3 regions of the Pantoea sp. ABR1s genome follow, and region 1 is predicted to be linked to each of the others. Evidence: predicted binding sites of a transcription regulator. Region 1 holds the regulator's gene; each other region holds the start of a gene.
What was found. Region 1 encodes CRP, which controls carbon source genes, mostly activating them, when cyclic AMP is high. Its sites were predicted from a motif close to ATGTGANNNNNNTCACAT; they were not measured.
Positions count from the first base shown of each region.

Region 2: azuC (stress response protein AzuC) is a predicted target of CRP. The motif match lies at 2,420-2,437, and genes of this name have one in related genera.
Region 3: deoC (deoxyribose-phosphate aldolase) is a predicted target of CRP. The motif match lies at 1,946-1,963, and genes of this name have one in related genera.

Region 1 is NZ_CM173823.1:423,185-428,633, forward strand. Features, by position in the region: gene argD (bifunctional acetylornithine/succinyldiaminopimelate transaminase) at 1-129, shown strand, start outside; gene ACXKZD_RS01960 (YccS/YhfK family putative transporter) at 131-2,206, opposite strand; gene crp (cAMP-activated global transcriptional regulator CRP) at 2,264-2,896, opposite strand; gene ACXKZD_RS01970 (OsmC family protein) at 3,200-3,604, shown strand; gene ACXKZD_RS01975 (phosphoribulokinase) at 3,849-4,718, opposite strand; gene ACXKZD_RS01980 (YheU family protein) at 4,780-4,998, opposite strand; gene ACXKZD_RS01985 (hydrolase) at 5,003-5,449, opposite strand, start outside.
Region 2 is NZ_CM173823.1:236,414-241,862, reverse strand. Features, by position in the region: gene ACXKZD_RS01130 (zinc-dependent alcohol dehydrogenase family protein) at 1-880, opposite strand, end outside; gene ACXKZD_RS01125 (LysR family transcriptional regulator) at 1,049-1,954, shown strand; gene azuC (stress response protein AzuC) at 2,269-2,346, opposite strand; gene mntP (manganese efflux pump MntP) at 2,464-3,039, opposite strand; gene ACXKZD_RS01110 (DUF1158 domain-containing protein) at 3,356-3,598, shown strand; gene pdxR (MocR-like pyridoxine biosynthesis transcription factor PdxR) at 3,588-5,027, opposite strand; gene ACXKZD_RS01100 (carboxymuconolactone decarboxylase family protein) at 5,087-5,449, shown strand, end outside.
Region 3 is NZ_CM173823.1:709,714-715,162, reverse strand. Features, by position in the region: gene deoA (thymidine phosphorylase) at 1-912, opposite strand, end outside; gene deoC (deoxyribose-phosphate aldolase) at 975-1,754, opposite strand; gene ACXKZD_RS03405 (TatD family hydrolase) at 2,003-2,800, opposite strand; gene ACXKZD_RS03400 (patatin-like phospholipase family protein) at 2,797-3,849, opposite strand; gene ACXKZD_RS03395 (DUF1328 domain-containing protein) at 4,070-4,231, opposite strand; gene osmY (molecular chaperone OsmY) at 4,344-4,958, opposite strand; gene prfC (peptide chain release factor 3) at 5,217-5,449, opposite strand, start outside.

The DNA of each region.
Region 1 (5,449 bases):
GGCGTGATGGTGCTGGTTGCCGGCACTGACGTGATGCGTTTTGCCCCGTCACTGATCATTGAGCCTGCCGACATCGAAGAGGGCATGAGCCGCTTCGCCACGGCCGTCGGCAACGTGCTCAACGGCTAGCTTAGTTTTTACGTAAGCGTCTGATCAGCCAGCGGCCATGTTGCGGCCGCTGGTTCCACGCCAGCGATGAAATGGTGTACATCACGCTCAGATGATCGAGAATGCGCCGCACATGCTGCTCCACCACCGTGATCGGTCCCTCACTGATGTTCTCCAGCTCATCCAGCAGGTTAACCTGTGAGCTTTCACCATCATATTCCAGCCGCTGCTGACACCGCTGCAGCGCGATTTCACAGGATTGCAGGTAACGCTCAGCCAGCGAGGCAGTGAGCATGGTGTGCTCCCGCGCCAGAATCGTCATGGCGTTGATATGCTCGACGATAAACTGACTGTGCGTGACCCAGAGCCGCATATCACTCAGATAGCGGGAGTTGAACGCGGGTTCCTGCATCGCCTGATTCAGTGAGTTAAACAGCGCATTGTGTGCCTGATTGACCTTCACGCGCTGATAAGCCAGTTTCTCTGGTGACTGTTCGTCACCCAGCAACAGCCGCAGCGCATCCTGATAGGTTTCCAGTGCGTCATGGGCGTTCTGCCGCAGTAAGCCGCTCTGCCACTGCGGCCACAGCCACAGCATCCCGCCAAAGGCGATCAGACAACCCATCAGCGTATCCATGAGTCGCGGCAGCAGAAACTGCGCGCCATTCAGCGACAGCAATTGCAGCGAGTAAACCGCCGTGACCGTAAAGCCAATCATCGACCAGCCATAGAACTGGCGGGTAAAGCGATAGCTGATAAAAGTAATTGCCAGCATGATCAGCAGCACCAGCGACTCCGGCACCGCCATGCGCAGCGTGGCGGCCGCGATCACCAGACCGGCAAAAGTGCCCAGCGCCCGGTGCTGAATGCGGACACGGGTAGCGCTGTAGCCGTTCTGGCTGACGAACATGATGGTCATCAGGATCCAGTAGGGTTTGGGGATGTTGAAGAACAGCGCCAGCGCGCTGCCCAGCATCAGCATCACCGCAAAGCGGCCGGCAGTGCGCAGGGCCGATGAGCGAAACGAGAGATAACTGCGCAGCGCCGGTAACAGCGGCAGACGGCGCTGGCGGTCAGCCATCAGATCGCGCTGATAAAGGGGTTTCTGGGTGCGCAGGACCCGCGCGATGCGGTTGAAGTGGTAAAGGCAGAAGTTACCCACCGGATTGTCGGGATGCTGATGGGCGATTTTCTCCAGCGCGCCGAGCTGTTTATCCATCGCAAAGCGATCGGGTAGCTGGTGATAGAGAATGTTATCCGCCAGCACCCGCAACCGGGCCGAGATGGTTTTGGCATTCCAGCGGATCACCGCTTCGGCGTGGCTCTGTTCGACCAGCTTCTGCACCTCTTCCGGCCGATGCAGGCTGACCGAGATATGTTCCTGCAGATCCAGCGCCACCTGAAAGGCGCGCGTCAGCCGTTTATGGCTGTGATCGCGGCTTGCCGACAGCATATGCATCTGCTGATAACAGGTGTTAATCAGATCGACCACTTTCTGCTGACGAGCCAGCAGCGGCGGCAGCGCCTTTTCCGGATCGGTCAGCTGCGTCAGCAGGGTATATTTTGCGTCGCAGTAGTTAGCCAGCTCGCGATAGATCAGGCTCAGGCTTTCGCGCATTGGCTGCTCTTTCCACAGCCAGAACCAGAACCAGTTAAAGAGCCCGTACCATAGCGTGCCGCCGATATAGAGCAGCGGGGGAACATAGATTGGCATGCGGCCAATCAGGCTCAGGGTAAAGATGGCGGCAATCAGGGTGCCGGGCAGCAGACGACCATGCAGCGGGCTGATCTCCCCGGTAACGCCGAGCAATAAGGGCATGGCAAACAGAATCAGCGGCAGCGGAATAGCATGCAGGGTGAGCCACTGCATCAGAAAGCTGCCGAGGGCAAACAGGCTGCCGCCAACAATCAGGCGTTTGAAGAAGCGTTTATGCGGGGTATCCAGACCGGCGATGTTGCAGCAGGCGGGCACTAATGAGAACAGCAGACCTTTTTGCAGGTCGCCAGCCAACCAGCCCAGCGCCACCGGCAGACAGAGCACCAGCGTTTGCCGCAAGGCGTAGTTAACTTCAGGATGGTAAATAATTCGACGCCACATCGGCCCAACACAAACAATAACGGCGTGATGTTGCCATCACGCCGTGGGTGACAGGAATTAGCGGGTGCCGTAAACGACGATGGTTTTGCCGTGTGCGGAGATCAGGTTCTGATCTTCCAGCATCTTCAAAATACGGCCCACGGTTTCACGTGAACAACCAACAATCTGGCCAATTTCCTGACGAGTGATTTTAATTTGCATGCCGTCGGGATGCGTCATGGCATCTGGCTGCTTCGCCAGGTTGAGCAGGGTCTGTGCAATGCGTCCGGTTACGTCGAGGAAAGCGAGGTTACCCACTTTTTCAGACGTCACCTGCAGGCGACGCGCCATCTGCGATGAGAGTCGCATCAGGATGTCAGGGTTAACCTGGATCAGCTGACGGAATTTCTTGTAAGAAATCTCCGCCACTTCGCACGCGCTTTTCGCACGTACCCAGGCGCTGCGCTCCTGGCCTTCTTCGAACAGGCCAAGTTCACCAATAAAATCGCCCTGATTCAGGTAGGAAAGAATCATCTCTTTGCCTTCTTCATCTTTAATCAGAACCGCAACGGAACCTTTCACGATGTAGTAAAGCGTTTCTGCTTTTTCACCTTGGTGAATCAGCGTACTTTTGGATGGATACTTGTGAATATGGCAATGGGACAGGAACCATTCGAGTGTAGGGTCTGTTTGCGGTTTGCCGAGAACCATTCGCTATTATCCTCTGTTGTAATCGTGCCCAAAATACAGGGGGCAGTTTTCCCTGTCAGGCGGTGAAAGCTTCAAGCGTTTCCATTTCAGGAAATTATTCGGGCCGCATCAGGCGCAGTGCGCATCATCCTTCCCGGCTTCGTCATCGGGTGACGAAAAATATTTTCAGCACTGTTTGTAGCACAGCTTTTGCCGACTGTCTTCTGTTGTCTCGCTTCAGCTACGGGCGGATTTCTCTGGATTGCTGTTTACCAGGCGAAAGCGTACTCTGGCGACAAAACAGCGTATTCCGGAGCAAAAATCATGCAGGCAAGAGTGAAATGGGTAGAAGGGCTGACATTCCTCGGAGAATCCTCATCCGGCCATCAGATACTGATGGATGGAAATTCGGGTGATAAAGCGCCCAGCCCAATGGAGATGGTGCTGATGGCGGCGGGCGGATGCAGCGCGATTGACGTGGTATCAATTCTGCAAAAAGGCCGAAACGATGTGGCTGATTGTGAAGTAAAACTGACCTCAGAACGTCGTGAAGAGGCGCCGCGAATCTTTACGCACATCAACCTGCATTTTATCGTGAGTGGCAAAGCCCTCCAGGATAAAGCGGTCTCACGCGCTGTTGATCTTTCTGCTGAAAAATATTGCTCTGTGGCCATCATGCTGGGTAAAGGCGTCAACATTACCCATAGCTATGAAGTGATCGAACTTTAGTACCAGCAGGGATCTTTTAAGGTCGCGGGCAAAATCTGTCGTGCTCTGCTGTCAGACTGTGCCTGCGCTGGGAACCGGGTCAGATCGGAAAGACGCAAAACCGCCATCCATGGCCGCTCGGCCCGCGCCGTCCCTGGCGCGGGACGCTTTCCTCTTCTGACCCGGTACCCTGCGTGTTAAGCTTTTTCGCTGCTGTCAGATTCATCCTGCATTGGCATTAGTCTGGAAAGGCTCTTTTGGCCTCTTACTCTATTCGTTTGCCTTCCATCAGCCGCTTCACCAGCGGACCCATGATCAACTCCATCGCCAGACCCATTTTGCCGCCAGGCACCACCAGCGTATTGATGTGCGAGATAAACGAGCCCTGCAGCATCGCCAGCAGGTAGGGGAGGTCGATATCTTCCAGCGCCTGGAAGTGGATCACCACAAAGCTCTCATCCAGTGACGGAATAGCGCGGGCAGCGAACGGGTTTGAGGTATCGACCGTCGGGACGCGCTGAAAGTTGAGGTGAGTGCGTGAGAACTGTGGTGTGATGAAGTTGATGTAATCTTCCATCGAGCGCACCACCGAATCCATGACCGCTTCACGTGAATGGCCGCGCTCGCCAGTGTCGCGCACCAGCTTCTGAATCCACTCCAGGTTCACAATCGGCACCACGCCAACCAGCAGATCAACCTGTTCTGCTACGTTGTGCTGCGCCGTTACCACGCCGCCGTGCAGCCCTTCGTAGAAGAGAATATCGGTGTTCTGCGGCAGCGGTTGCCACGGCGTAAAGGTGCCGGGCACCTGATTCCACGGCACTGCTTCATCATAGGTATGCAGATATTTACGCGACTGGCCCTGTCCGCTCTGACCATACTCTTTAAAGCTCTGCTCCAGCAGGCCAAAGTCATTGGCTTCCGGGCCGAAGTAGCTGACATGACGTCCTAAATCGCGCGCCTTACGAATCGCCATATCCATTTCAGGGCGGGTAAAGCGGTGAAAACTGTCACCTTCCAGCTCCGCCGCATGAAGATCGAGCTGCTGAAAGATTTTGCGAAACGCCACGCTGGTGGTGGTGGTCCCTGCGCCGCTGGAACCAGTCACCGCGATAATGGGATGACGTGCAGACATAGAAAAGCTCCCTGTGAGGTCGGGCAATAGGCATTGTTAACACGAAATGCCGTTGGGTGCATCAGCCACGAAATTCTTTGCGCGGCATGATATTGACCGATTCGTGCAGTTCCGACCACACCAGTACCACTTCACCCGTTTCCAGCTGACGTCGCACATCGGCCACCTTGTCGATCAGGCTGCGTTCCTGCTCGCCATAGTCCGTGCCTTCGCGCAGCACAAAGGTTTCAATCAGATTTTCAAGGGTCTCAGGTGAGACCTGTTGCCAGGGAATAATCACGAGATCAGTTATCCAGAAAAGGGGCGATCCACTGGGGGATACGCTGTTCCAGCCACATTTCAGGCTGGCGTAATGTCCCACCAACAAAACCTACATGGCCGCCGTGTGGTGTCAGTTGATAAGTAATAGTGGCAGATAATTGGCTGCTGTGCGGGATCACCTCATCACTCATAAAAGGATCATCTTTGGCGTGAATGATCAGCAGCGGTTTCTCTGCGTGCTTCAGCCAGGGCATGGCGCTGGCACGATGATAGTAATCGGCCGCATCCAGAAAACCGTGGGCGCGGGCGGTAATGGCATCATCAAAATCGCGCAGTCGACGTAGCGCTTTCAGCTGCGCCAGATTGACCGGCAGCGTATCCGGCCAGGCGTGCAGTTTGCGGCGGGCATTTTTCTTGAGCTGCGCCAGCAAATAGTATTGATACACGCGTGAGAAGCCGCGTTCCAGTTT
Region 2 (5,449 bases), 190 kb from region 1:
TCCGATCAAATGAGGAGCGTGGTGCAACCGCAATGCCCCGGATTGTTGTCTGACGGAAAATTAACGGCATCAAATCAAGTTGTGCTGTCTGGCCGGTCAGAAATCCTACCTGAGCAATCGTACCGGCAACTTTTGTCGCAGCAATTGACTGATTGATGCCATTGCCCCCGGCGACATCTATCGTTACGTCAGCGCCTTTACCATCAGTCATTTCAAGCACTTTTCTTTCCCACTCAGGGTATTTTTTATAGTTAATCCCTTCATCTGCTCCCAGTGATGTAATGCGCTCAAGGTTTGCATCGTTACTGGAGGTGGCAATGACGCGTGCACCATAGGCATGCGCTATCTGAGCAGCGAAGACCGATACGCCACCGGTTCCCTGTACGAGCACGGTCTGACCGGGCTGCAGATTGCCGATATCCATTAGCGAGTACCATGCCGTAAGCGCAGCGATGGGAAGTGTAGAAGCTTCTTCATCGGTCATGCTGTCAGGCGCTTTAACTGCGCTGTCCTCATGAATGATCATGTACTCAGCCAGCCCGCCGGGTAACGGCATTCCAATACACCATGCTGGCTCATCGGCCGCAGGTTCACCCTCTAACCAGCGTGAATAGAGATGCGAGTTAACGCGATCACCCGTGCTAAAACGGGACACACCCTGCCCCGTGGCAACAACGGTACCTGTGGCATCAGAGACAGGAATCAGTGGCTTTGGAACCAGATGAGGCTCATAAAAGCCCTCTACTATTGCCTTATCCCTGAAGTTCAGAGACACCGCGCCAACTTTAACCAGAAGTTCACCCGGACCGGGTACAGGCGTTTCCACCTCTTCAAGCTTTAAGTTTTCAAGTCCAAAATCTTTCAGTAACCATGCTTTCATTTTGTCATTTCCCATGTGTATGCATCCAATAGGGTGATGATAAAAAAAGCAGGCAGGCGTAAAAAGCCACGAAAAAGGACTTCAGTGTTACTGCAGGAGAAACAATCGGAATAAGATATAATCCGCAATACACTATTTCGGCAGGAATATTTTTTGCGGAGTTAAATGATGCGCTCGAACATGCTGGAATTGATGGATATTTTTGTTCACGTCGTTGAATTCCGTAGTTTCACCCGGGCCGCTGACGCCTTACAGCTGCATCGCCCTGCGGTCAGTAAGTCCGTACAACAACTGGAAGACAAGCTTGGCGTTAAGCTATTGCACCGCACCACGCGCAGTCTGAGTGTGACCGTTGAAGGGGAGGAAATTTATCAGCGGGCTAAAACGCTGCTGAGTGATGCCAGCGATATAATGGCTTCTTACTCTTCAAATCAGCGACCTCGTGGCCAGCTGCGCATTGATGTTCCACTGGCGCTGGCGCACAGTATCCTGATCCCACAATTAAGCGAGTTTCAGGCTTTATATCCTGAAATTGAAATAGTCTTAACCGCTTCAGATCGCCTGACCCATTTAATTACAGAAGGTGTGGACTGTGTTATTCGTCTCGGTGAGCTTGCTGATTCGAATTTTATTTCGCGCAGAATGGGCAGCCTGCAGATGGTCACCTGTGCAGCACCCTCTTATCTGGATAAATATGGCACCCCTTTAACGCCTGATGACCTTAAAGATCATAAAGCCATTTATTTTTTTAATGAACACAGTCGGGACATCCAGGAATGGAAATTTGTCATGAATGGCGAAATTGTTTCACGGCATCCGGGAAGCAGCATACGAGTTAACAATTCTGACGTCCTTCTTTCATGTGGCGTGGCGGGCCTCGGCATGCTTCACGCATTATATACGGCATTAAAGCCCTGCCTCGAAACAGGCCAGCTGAAGGAAGTATTATCGGGTTATGCGACTGTGACGAAACCGGTTTCTATACTCTACCCTGACCGACGCTATCTTCCGCCTAAGGTCCGGGTCTTTATCGAATGGTTTACTGAAATATTCAGGAAGAATCATCAGGGTTAACCGTGAATCTTTGTTTCGGCACAGGCAATCCCATGACCCATTAAAAGTGCTTGTTTCCTGTTTAAGGTATGCCGCCATTTTGTCTGGCATCCGGAAATCTCCCGGGCAGATTAGACCACTGCAGCAACGTCTTTTCTGGCTCAAAGTGACGCATAACGGGAAAATCAGAAGGAGAGGAGTAGCAACAAACAGGATGCACCCGAAGTGCAAAAACGCGGGTTTAAATCAGCAGAAGCAAAGGCAGAAAAAGCAGAAAAGGTGATAATCACAGGTCGATCCCTGACCGCGATTATCGAGGGTTTCTTGCGGGGTGCTTAGTACATGGCACCCGGCGGTACGTGTTTGAACGTCTCAACGTAAGCGCGGAACACGTGTTTAAAAATACGTTTCATGGAACACCTGATTCAAATTTAGTTGAACATATACCGAAAAAGTATAGCTCCTGTGCGTTTTAACAGCAAATAAATTTGAACCAGATCACAAAAATGGCGGTTTTATGTGCAAAAGCCTTACGCGGTGTAGCCGAGATGCTGCAACAGAATGGTGGAGCCGACGGCAATCAGCACTACTCCACCCAGCACTTCCGCCCATTTTCCCAGGATCGGACCAATAAAGCGCCCGACTAATACGCCAGTCGTCGCCATCACCGTAGTGGCTGCACCAATGGTCAGCGCGGTAGTAATGATGTTCACCTGCAGGAAAGCCAGACCCACACCAACAGCCAGCGCATCCAGGCTGGTCGCTACCGCGGTGGTCGCCAGTACCATAAAGCCATGGCTTTGCGGGGCTTCACAGGGTTCTGCGACGGCAGTCTGACGGAAGCCTTCCATCATCATACGGCCACCCAGAAACGCCAGCAGGATGAAGGCAACCCAGTGATCCCACGCCATGATGTAACGGCTGGCGGCCAGGCCAAGCGCCCAGCCAATCAGCGGCGTCAGCGCTTCAATTGAGCCGAAAATCAGACCGGTACGCAGCGCTTCTTTAAAACCGGGACGATGCAATGTGGCACCTTTGCCCAGAGCAGCAGCAAACGCGTCCATCGACATGCCCAGCGCAAGAATTAAAGTGGCAATAAAGGTCATGATTTATTCACCTGGGGCGAAAAAGCGGCAATTCACGCTGAATTCACCACACAAAGTGTTCAGTTATGAAAAAGTGGGCGCAGTCTACCATGCAAACCCAAAGATAAAAAGACAGTAAAATCAGGGATTTAAGTATAGCAAAGGCTATAACTCTTATCATCCGCTATGAATCGCGCTAAGTCGATGGTAGCAAAGCATTTTCTGACCATTCGTCTGGCCATGTAGCATGCCGGATGCGCACGAAGCAGCGCGCCACCATTGAACCGTGTCGCCGTTTACCGGAAAATGCCGGGCTGATAAATATGGGATACCGGTTATGAATAACCCTTTTGAAACGTTGATCGTGCCTGGTGGCATTTTATTGCTGGGCTTTCTCTCGGCGCTGCTGCTGCCCGCGCCCGCCTTTAGCGTGACGGTGGCGCAGCATCTGTTGCAGATGTTCCATTTGCAGGACCTGAATCAGCTCTACACGGTGGTGTTTTGCGTCTGGTTTTTGCTGCTGGGCGCACTGGAGTTTTTTGTTATCCGTTTTGTCTGGCGTCGCTGGTTCAGAGGCTGACAGCAGGATACGCATCGACCAGCGCCTTTAGCCGTTCGGCACTGCGCGCATAACCTTCACGTGGCAGATGGGCCGTCCCCAGTAACAGGCCCGCACCGCGCTGATCCGCCTGCTGATACCAGATCGACAGCGGCGACGGTGCCATGCCCCACTCCACCGCCTGCTGCGCAATCACCTGATCCGGTGAACCGGCGGGTAAACGGACAATCACCGCCAGCCCGGCGCGTTGCAGGTCAGGAAAGTGAGGATGCAGCGCCGCGATCATCTGCTCCAGCCGCTCATGATAGACGCGCTTCATGCGCCGCAGATGCCGCATAAAGTGGCCATCCCGCAGAAATTCCGCCACCGCATTATGCAGCAATCCGGAGGAGGCAGGCGAAAGCAACGCGCAGACCTCGCCGAACCGGGCCGTCAGCGCGGGTGGCACCACCATAAAACCGAGCCGCAGTTGCGGCGTTAGCGTCTTGCTGAACGTGCCGATGTGCAACACCCGCCCCTGGCTGTCGAGCGCGGCCAGTGCCGGCGCGGCGCGATTGCCGGGCTGAAGCTCGCCGAGATAGTCATCTTCGATAATCCAGCGCTGCGCGCGGCTGGCCCAGTTAAGCAGGGCATGCCGGCGTGCCAGGCTCATCGTCATGCCAAGCGGCGCCTGCTGTCCCGGTGTGACCAGCGCAAAAGCGGCATCCGGCGCGCGAGCAATCCCGGCCTCAACCTGCAACCCTTCGGCATCAACCGGCACGGCAACCGGCGTGACGCGCAGCGCTTCAACCGCGCGACGCGCCACCCAGAATCCGGGATCTTCCAGCCATGCTTTTTTACCCTGAAAATTCATCGCCAGCCCAATCAGTCCCATTGCGCCAGCATAGCCGCTGGTAATAATAATCTGGTCCGCCTGACAGCGCAGGCCGCGTGCCACCGCCAGGTAGGCCACCAGCGCCTGCCGCAACGCTAAGCTGCCGCGGGGATCGGGATAGCTGGCCGGTCTGCTGACCTGCAGGCGCGTCTGACGCTGCAGAATGCGCAGCCAGACTTTGGCCGGGAATGCATCGCTGGCAGGAATGCCCATCTGGAAGGTCAGCGGTGGCGCTTCATACTCCTCTGCACCCTCCAGCAGCTGGCGTTCAGCCTCGGCATTGACCGGTTTTAACGGCGGTAATGGGCTGACGAAGGTACCCGCTGCGCCTCTGGCCTGCAGAAACTGACCATCAACCAGCATGTCATAACTGGCGCGAACGGTGCCACGCGCCACGCCGAGCTGAGCGGCCAGATCGCGGCAGGAAGGCAGACGTGCGCCAGGTTGTAAACGTCCTTCACCAATCGCCTGTTCGATCAGCTGGCGCAGTTGTTCACTGAGGCCACGTGACGCGCCGCGCTGCAGTGTCAGCGTGGAAAGCGGCGATGGACCAGTCAGACTCTCATTTTTTGGCACTTTATCTGCTCCATTGAAAGGCTGAAAATCGCCTTATCAATCCTGAATGAGGCAATAAGATGAGCGAACGTATCGATTTTCACAGTGCAGCACCGGCGGGCATGAAAGCACTGGGCGGCGTATACAGTTATCTGGCACAAACCGATCTGCCGCTCACTTTACTGGAACTGCTGTTCCTGCGCATATCGCAGATTAATGGCTGTGCCTACTGCATTGATTTACATACCAAAGCACTGAATAAGTCGGGCATGGGCTGGGATAAGATCGTGCTGACTTCGGTCTGGCAGGAATCCGGTACGCTGTTCAGTGATAAAGAGAAGGCTGCCCTGCACTGGGCTGAATGCCTGACCCTGATTGCTCAGCAGGGTGCGCCAGACGACCGCTATACCGCACTGAAAGCGCACTTCAGTGAAAAAGAGATT
Region 3 (5,449 bases), 290 kb from region 1:
CAGCACCGTCATCAGCTTCTGACGCGCTTCGGTGTCGCTGGCGGCCAGTTTGCCGGAGACCAGCATTTCGCTGCAGAGCGCCAGCGTCACTTCCAGCAGGCGCGGATTCCGCTCTTCGCCCGTCAGGAAGCGAACCGCTTCACGCACTTCCAGCGCGTTACCGGCTGAGGAGGCGAGAACCTGGTTCATATCCGTCAGCAGTGCGGTGGTCTGGCAGCCTGCGCCATTAGCGACGCCAACAATTGACTGCGCCAGACTTTCTGACGCCTCATAGGTTGGCATAAACGCACCGGAACCCACTTTGACATCCATCACCAGTGCATCCAGCCCTTCTGCCAGCTTCTTCGCCAGAATCGAGGCGGTAATCAGCGGGATCGAATCGACGGTGGCGGTGATGTCACGCGTGGCGTAGAAACGCTTATCCGCCGGTGCCAGCGAGCTGGTCTGGCCGATAATCGCCACACCCACCTGCTTGATGATCTCGCGGAAGCGATCATCGCTCGGGAAGATATCGAAGCCCGGAATCGCTTCCAGTTTATCCAGCGTGCCGCCGGTATGGCCAAGGCCACGACCCGAGATCATCGGAACATATCCGCCGCAGGCCGCGACCATCGGCCCTAACATCAGCGACGTCACATCGCCGACGCCGCCGGTCGAGTGCTTATCCACCACCGGGCCATTGAGATTAAGTGATTTCCAGTTCAGTACCGTACCGGAATCACGCATCGCCATAGTCAGCGCGACCCGCTCAGGCAGCGTCATGTCGTGGAAATAGATGGTCATCGCCAGCGCGGCAATCTGACCTTCCGAAACGGTGTTATCACGCACGCCATTGATGAAGAAGCGAATCTCCTCTTCAGTCAGCGCATGGCCGTCACGTTTTTTGCGAATTATTTCTTGTGGCAGGAACAAGGTAACCCCCTGGTTCAGGGAAATCAGGATGGGGAACAGGCGGTCAGCGACCGCCTGAAGGATCAGTAACCCGCTTTGCTGGTGTCGCTGTCATGGCCCAGGGTGTTGAGCAGGCTCGCCAGCAGGCTTGAAGCACCAAAGCGGAAATGACGCGCATCGGCCCAGTCGGCACCCAGCGTCTCTTCCGCCATTTTCAGATAGATAGCGGCATCTTCAGCGGTGCGCACGCCACCAGCGGGCTTAAAGCCAACCTGCTGGCTGACGCCTTTATCACGGATCACGTTCATCATGATCTGCGCCACTTCAGGCGTGGCGTTAACCGGCACTTTACCGGTAGAGGTTTTGATGAAATCGGCACCGGCATCAATGGCAATCTCAGAGGCCTGACGGATCAGCGCTTCCTGCTTCAGTTCACCGGTTTCGATGATCACTTTCAGCAGCACATCTGCTTCGGCACAGGCGGTTTTACAGGCTTTCACCAGATCGAAACCGACCTGACTGTTACCGGCGATCAGCGCACGATACGGGAACACCACATCCACTTCATCGGCACCGTAGGCGATAGCGGCGCGGGTTTCTGCCAGCGCAATATCAATGTCGTCATTGCCGTGCGGGAAGTTAGTCACCGTGGCGATGCGGATCTCCGGAGTTCCCTGCTCGCGCAGCGTTTTACGGGCAATCGGAATAAAACGCGGATAGATACAGATTGCGGCGGTGTTGCCTGCCGGGGATTTGGCCTGATGACACAGGGCGATCACTTTTGCGTCGGTGTCGTCGTCATTCAGGGTGGTTAAATCCATCAGTTTCAGGGCGCGCAGGGCAAGGTCTTTGATATCGGTCATGAGGCTCTCCAAAGGATCGGGGTGCAACCCACCGGCTCGCCGGCGGAATGTTATAATAATAACACTCTGGTGCGGCCTGATATGTGCCAGGAGTCACATAGAAATAAGAAATTAGTGCAACATTGCCACGTTTACTGTGACTAAAGTTACAGATAGCGGTACCTGATGGTCATTATACGCCAGCGGGTGTAATGTTACTATTATCACATTTAAGCGCGAAGGCTGCAGGTCGGGTGAGACACGGGCGGTCAGTTGCGCAGCGCCGGGAAAGCGGGATCGAGCTGAAATAGCTTCTGACTGTTGTGCCACAGCGCATCAGCAATCTCCTCCGGTGACTCTTCTCGCAGGCTGCAGAGCACCTCCCACACCTGACGCGCCCGCTCCGGACGATTAGGCTGGCCCTGAAAGCCCTGCAGCGGCATATCGGGTGCATCGGTTTCCAGCAGCAGCGAAGAGAGCGGCAGCTGCGCCACAGTCTGGCGGGTTTTGCTGGCGCGTTCATAGGTAATGGTCCCGCCGATGCCAATCGCATAACCCAGCTTAATAAAGGCCTGCGCCTGCTGCAGGCTGCCCGCGAAACCATGCACCACGCCACGGCGCGGCAGATCGTAACGACGCAGAATCTGCGCCAGCTTGTCATGAGTGCGGCGCGAATGCAGGATCACCGGCAGCTGATACGCTTTCGCCAGCTTAAGCTGCGCCTCAAGAAAGCGTTGCTGCTTATCAAACTGCGGATCGTCGCGATAGAGATCCAGCCCGATCTCGCCGATCGCCACCAGCTTACGCGGCCGCTGTTGCAGTAAGGTTTCCAGCTGGTCGAGATGGGCCTCCTGATGATTTTCGATAACGATCGGATGCAGGCCCAGCGCGGCATAGAGCGCCTGTTGCGCCGCGGCTAACGCGCAGACCCGCTCAAAGCGGCTGGCATCGATTGCCGGAACGATAATCTTTTCCACGCCAGCTTCTGCAGCACGTGCCAGGCTGCCAGAGATATCCCCTTCAAACGGCGGGAAATCGAAGTGGCAGTGCGTATCGATAAACTTCATGCCAGCGATCCTTTGTCGTAATCAGCATCATTATCCGCCAGCGGCGGTGTGATGATGAGGCGGGTATCGGGTGCATTGGCTACCGGAGCAGGCGGCGTAACGATACGCGCCGTGGTCATCGGTTCCGCATCGCTCAGCCACTGGCCCAGCGTGGCGAGGAAATAGCGACCACAACGCCGTCCCAGATGATAATCCTGATTCAGTGAAGCGATGCGGCTCCCCAGCGCACTGCTGGCCAGCGCATGCGGCGGAAAGATTTCGATAATGCGCAAATCATCGGGCGGATTCTCAATGAACTGCTGAATTTCCCGATAGCTCTGTTCATGCTTATTCAGCACGTTAATCATCGGCTGCAGTGCGCCGGTGCTGAGCCAGCGTTCCATCCGCTTAAACCATTTCGGGGTATAGAACATCTGCGACGGCACGGTGCGGATCACCACAATGGTATCAGCGCCACGGCGGGCGGCTTCACGCACCGGAATCGCATCGCTGATGCCGCCATCGAGATAGCTGATCCCTTCCAGACTGACCCCCAGCCGGTAAAAACCGGGAATGGCACTGGAGGCTTTGATCAGATCCAGCCAGTTATCGGCGGTCGGGTTGAAGTAGCCGGGCGTGTAGTCGTCACTGCGGCAGGCGCACATATAAAACTCGCGGCCGCTGGAGAACAGCTGCTCCGCGCTGCTCATCGCCAGCGGAAATTCACTGCGGGTAATATCTATCAGCCAGTCGAGGTCGATCAGATTGCCACCACGCACAAAGCGCAGCGGATCAAAAAAGAGTTTACTGGTGGTATAGCGGGTAATCACACGTCGGGCATAGCCGGCCTGACCACAGACAAAGGCAGAAAGATTTTGTGCACCGGCAGAGGTGCCGAGCATCAGCTGAAAGGGGTTGAATCGGGCACGCTGAAATTCATCTAACACGCCTGCGGTGAAAATGCCGCGTTGACCGCCGCCTTCACAAACCAGCGCAATTTTCTGAGATTTAAACGGAGTCAGGGCCAGAGGTTCAATGGCGCCGAGCGTGACAGGAATGCGTATACCCACTGTGCGAACCTCAAAAAGCGGTTCCGGGTCTGCTGGAGGATCGATCCGTTAAAGACGGCAGCATTCCGGAGAACCAGTCATATGTTCCTTTAACCGGCAGGCCAGCTGGGCTGGCTTGCCTTGCAGCGATGTGAAGGTGTCCCTCTCTTCACGTCAGTCGCTACAGATGACTGGTCTCCGCTCTATGCTTTGCGTTGCATTACACTGCAGGACTCATCGGCTAAAGCTTTTTACGGCCGGTAAACAGGCTGATGAGGAACAGGATAATACCAACGACGAAGACAACTTTAGCTGCCCATGCTGCTGTGCCCGCTAAACCGCCAAAACCTAACGCTGCAGCGATCAGTGCGATCACCAGAAAAATAATGCCCCAACGAAACATAAGCCTCTCCTTACCCTATTTAAAAATCGAATATTTTAAAATCGATCTGCTTATTTCATCCCCGGATGGGTATCTTTTATTCGTACGGCCACAGAAGTGGCCGTACGCAAGCTTAAGATTTAACCGTCAGGTCATTCTTAACGCTTTTCACGCCTTCAATGGCTTTAGCAATGCTTTCTGCACGATCTGACTGTGCCTGATTAGCAACCTGCCCTGAAAGCTGAACAACGCCGTCTGTGGTCTCAACTTTTACGTTGCGCGACGGAACAATGTCATCCGCTAATAGCTTAGCTTTAATTTCGCTGGTCGTGGCGGTATCGCCCGCATAACCTTTCATTGATGATGCTTTGCTGTCTCTGACGTGTAGTTTGTCACTGACGGATTTAACACCTTCGATTTTCTGCACCACAGCCACAGCTTTCTCAGCCTGATCCTGTGAGGTGACGAAACCGCTTAAGGTCACGACGCCGCTATGCGTTTTTACCGAGATATCCGTGCTTTTAATTGCGTCATCATCTACCAGCGCCGCTTTGGCTTTGGCGGTGATGCCGCTGTCATCCATATAACCATCGACTTTTTTCATAGAACTATCGATTTTTGAACCCGCGCTGTCGGCTGTCTGTGACGCTTTCTGCGACATTGATTCGTCAGCCAGTGCGCTGCCGCTGATCAGTGCTGAGCCAATCATGGCGGCCATCAGGGTTTTAGCAATCTTAGTCTTGTTCATCGATATCTTCCTTCTATCAGTTAACTCACCCAAAAACTGTGGGCGCAACAGAGGCACAGGTGCCGCTGCGTTACAGGACGTAAGGACAAGAGAAGTCTCTTCCGCCGTCCGATAGAGTAATCATAGACGGCATTTTGCAATTTGCCTGGCTAACTGGTTGATCACACGTCAAAACAGAAGAAAAACGGGGTTTTTAGGAGGAGTCTGGAAGGAGGAAAACAGGGCCACTCCCAGCTGGAATGGCCCGGAAACAGGCGATTAGTGCTCGCGCGTTTTGCGGAAACGGACGTCAGGGTAACGTTCCTGCGTAATATTAAGATTAACCATGGTTGGCGCGATATAAGTCAAATTATTGCCGCCATCGAGCGCCAGGTTAACTTCGTTTTTACGCTGGAAGTCCTCAAACTTTTTCGCGTCGCTGCATTCAACCCAGCGCGCCGTAGAGACGTTGATCGCTTCGTAGATCGCTTCGACGTTATATTCGCTTTTCA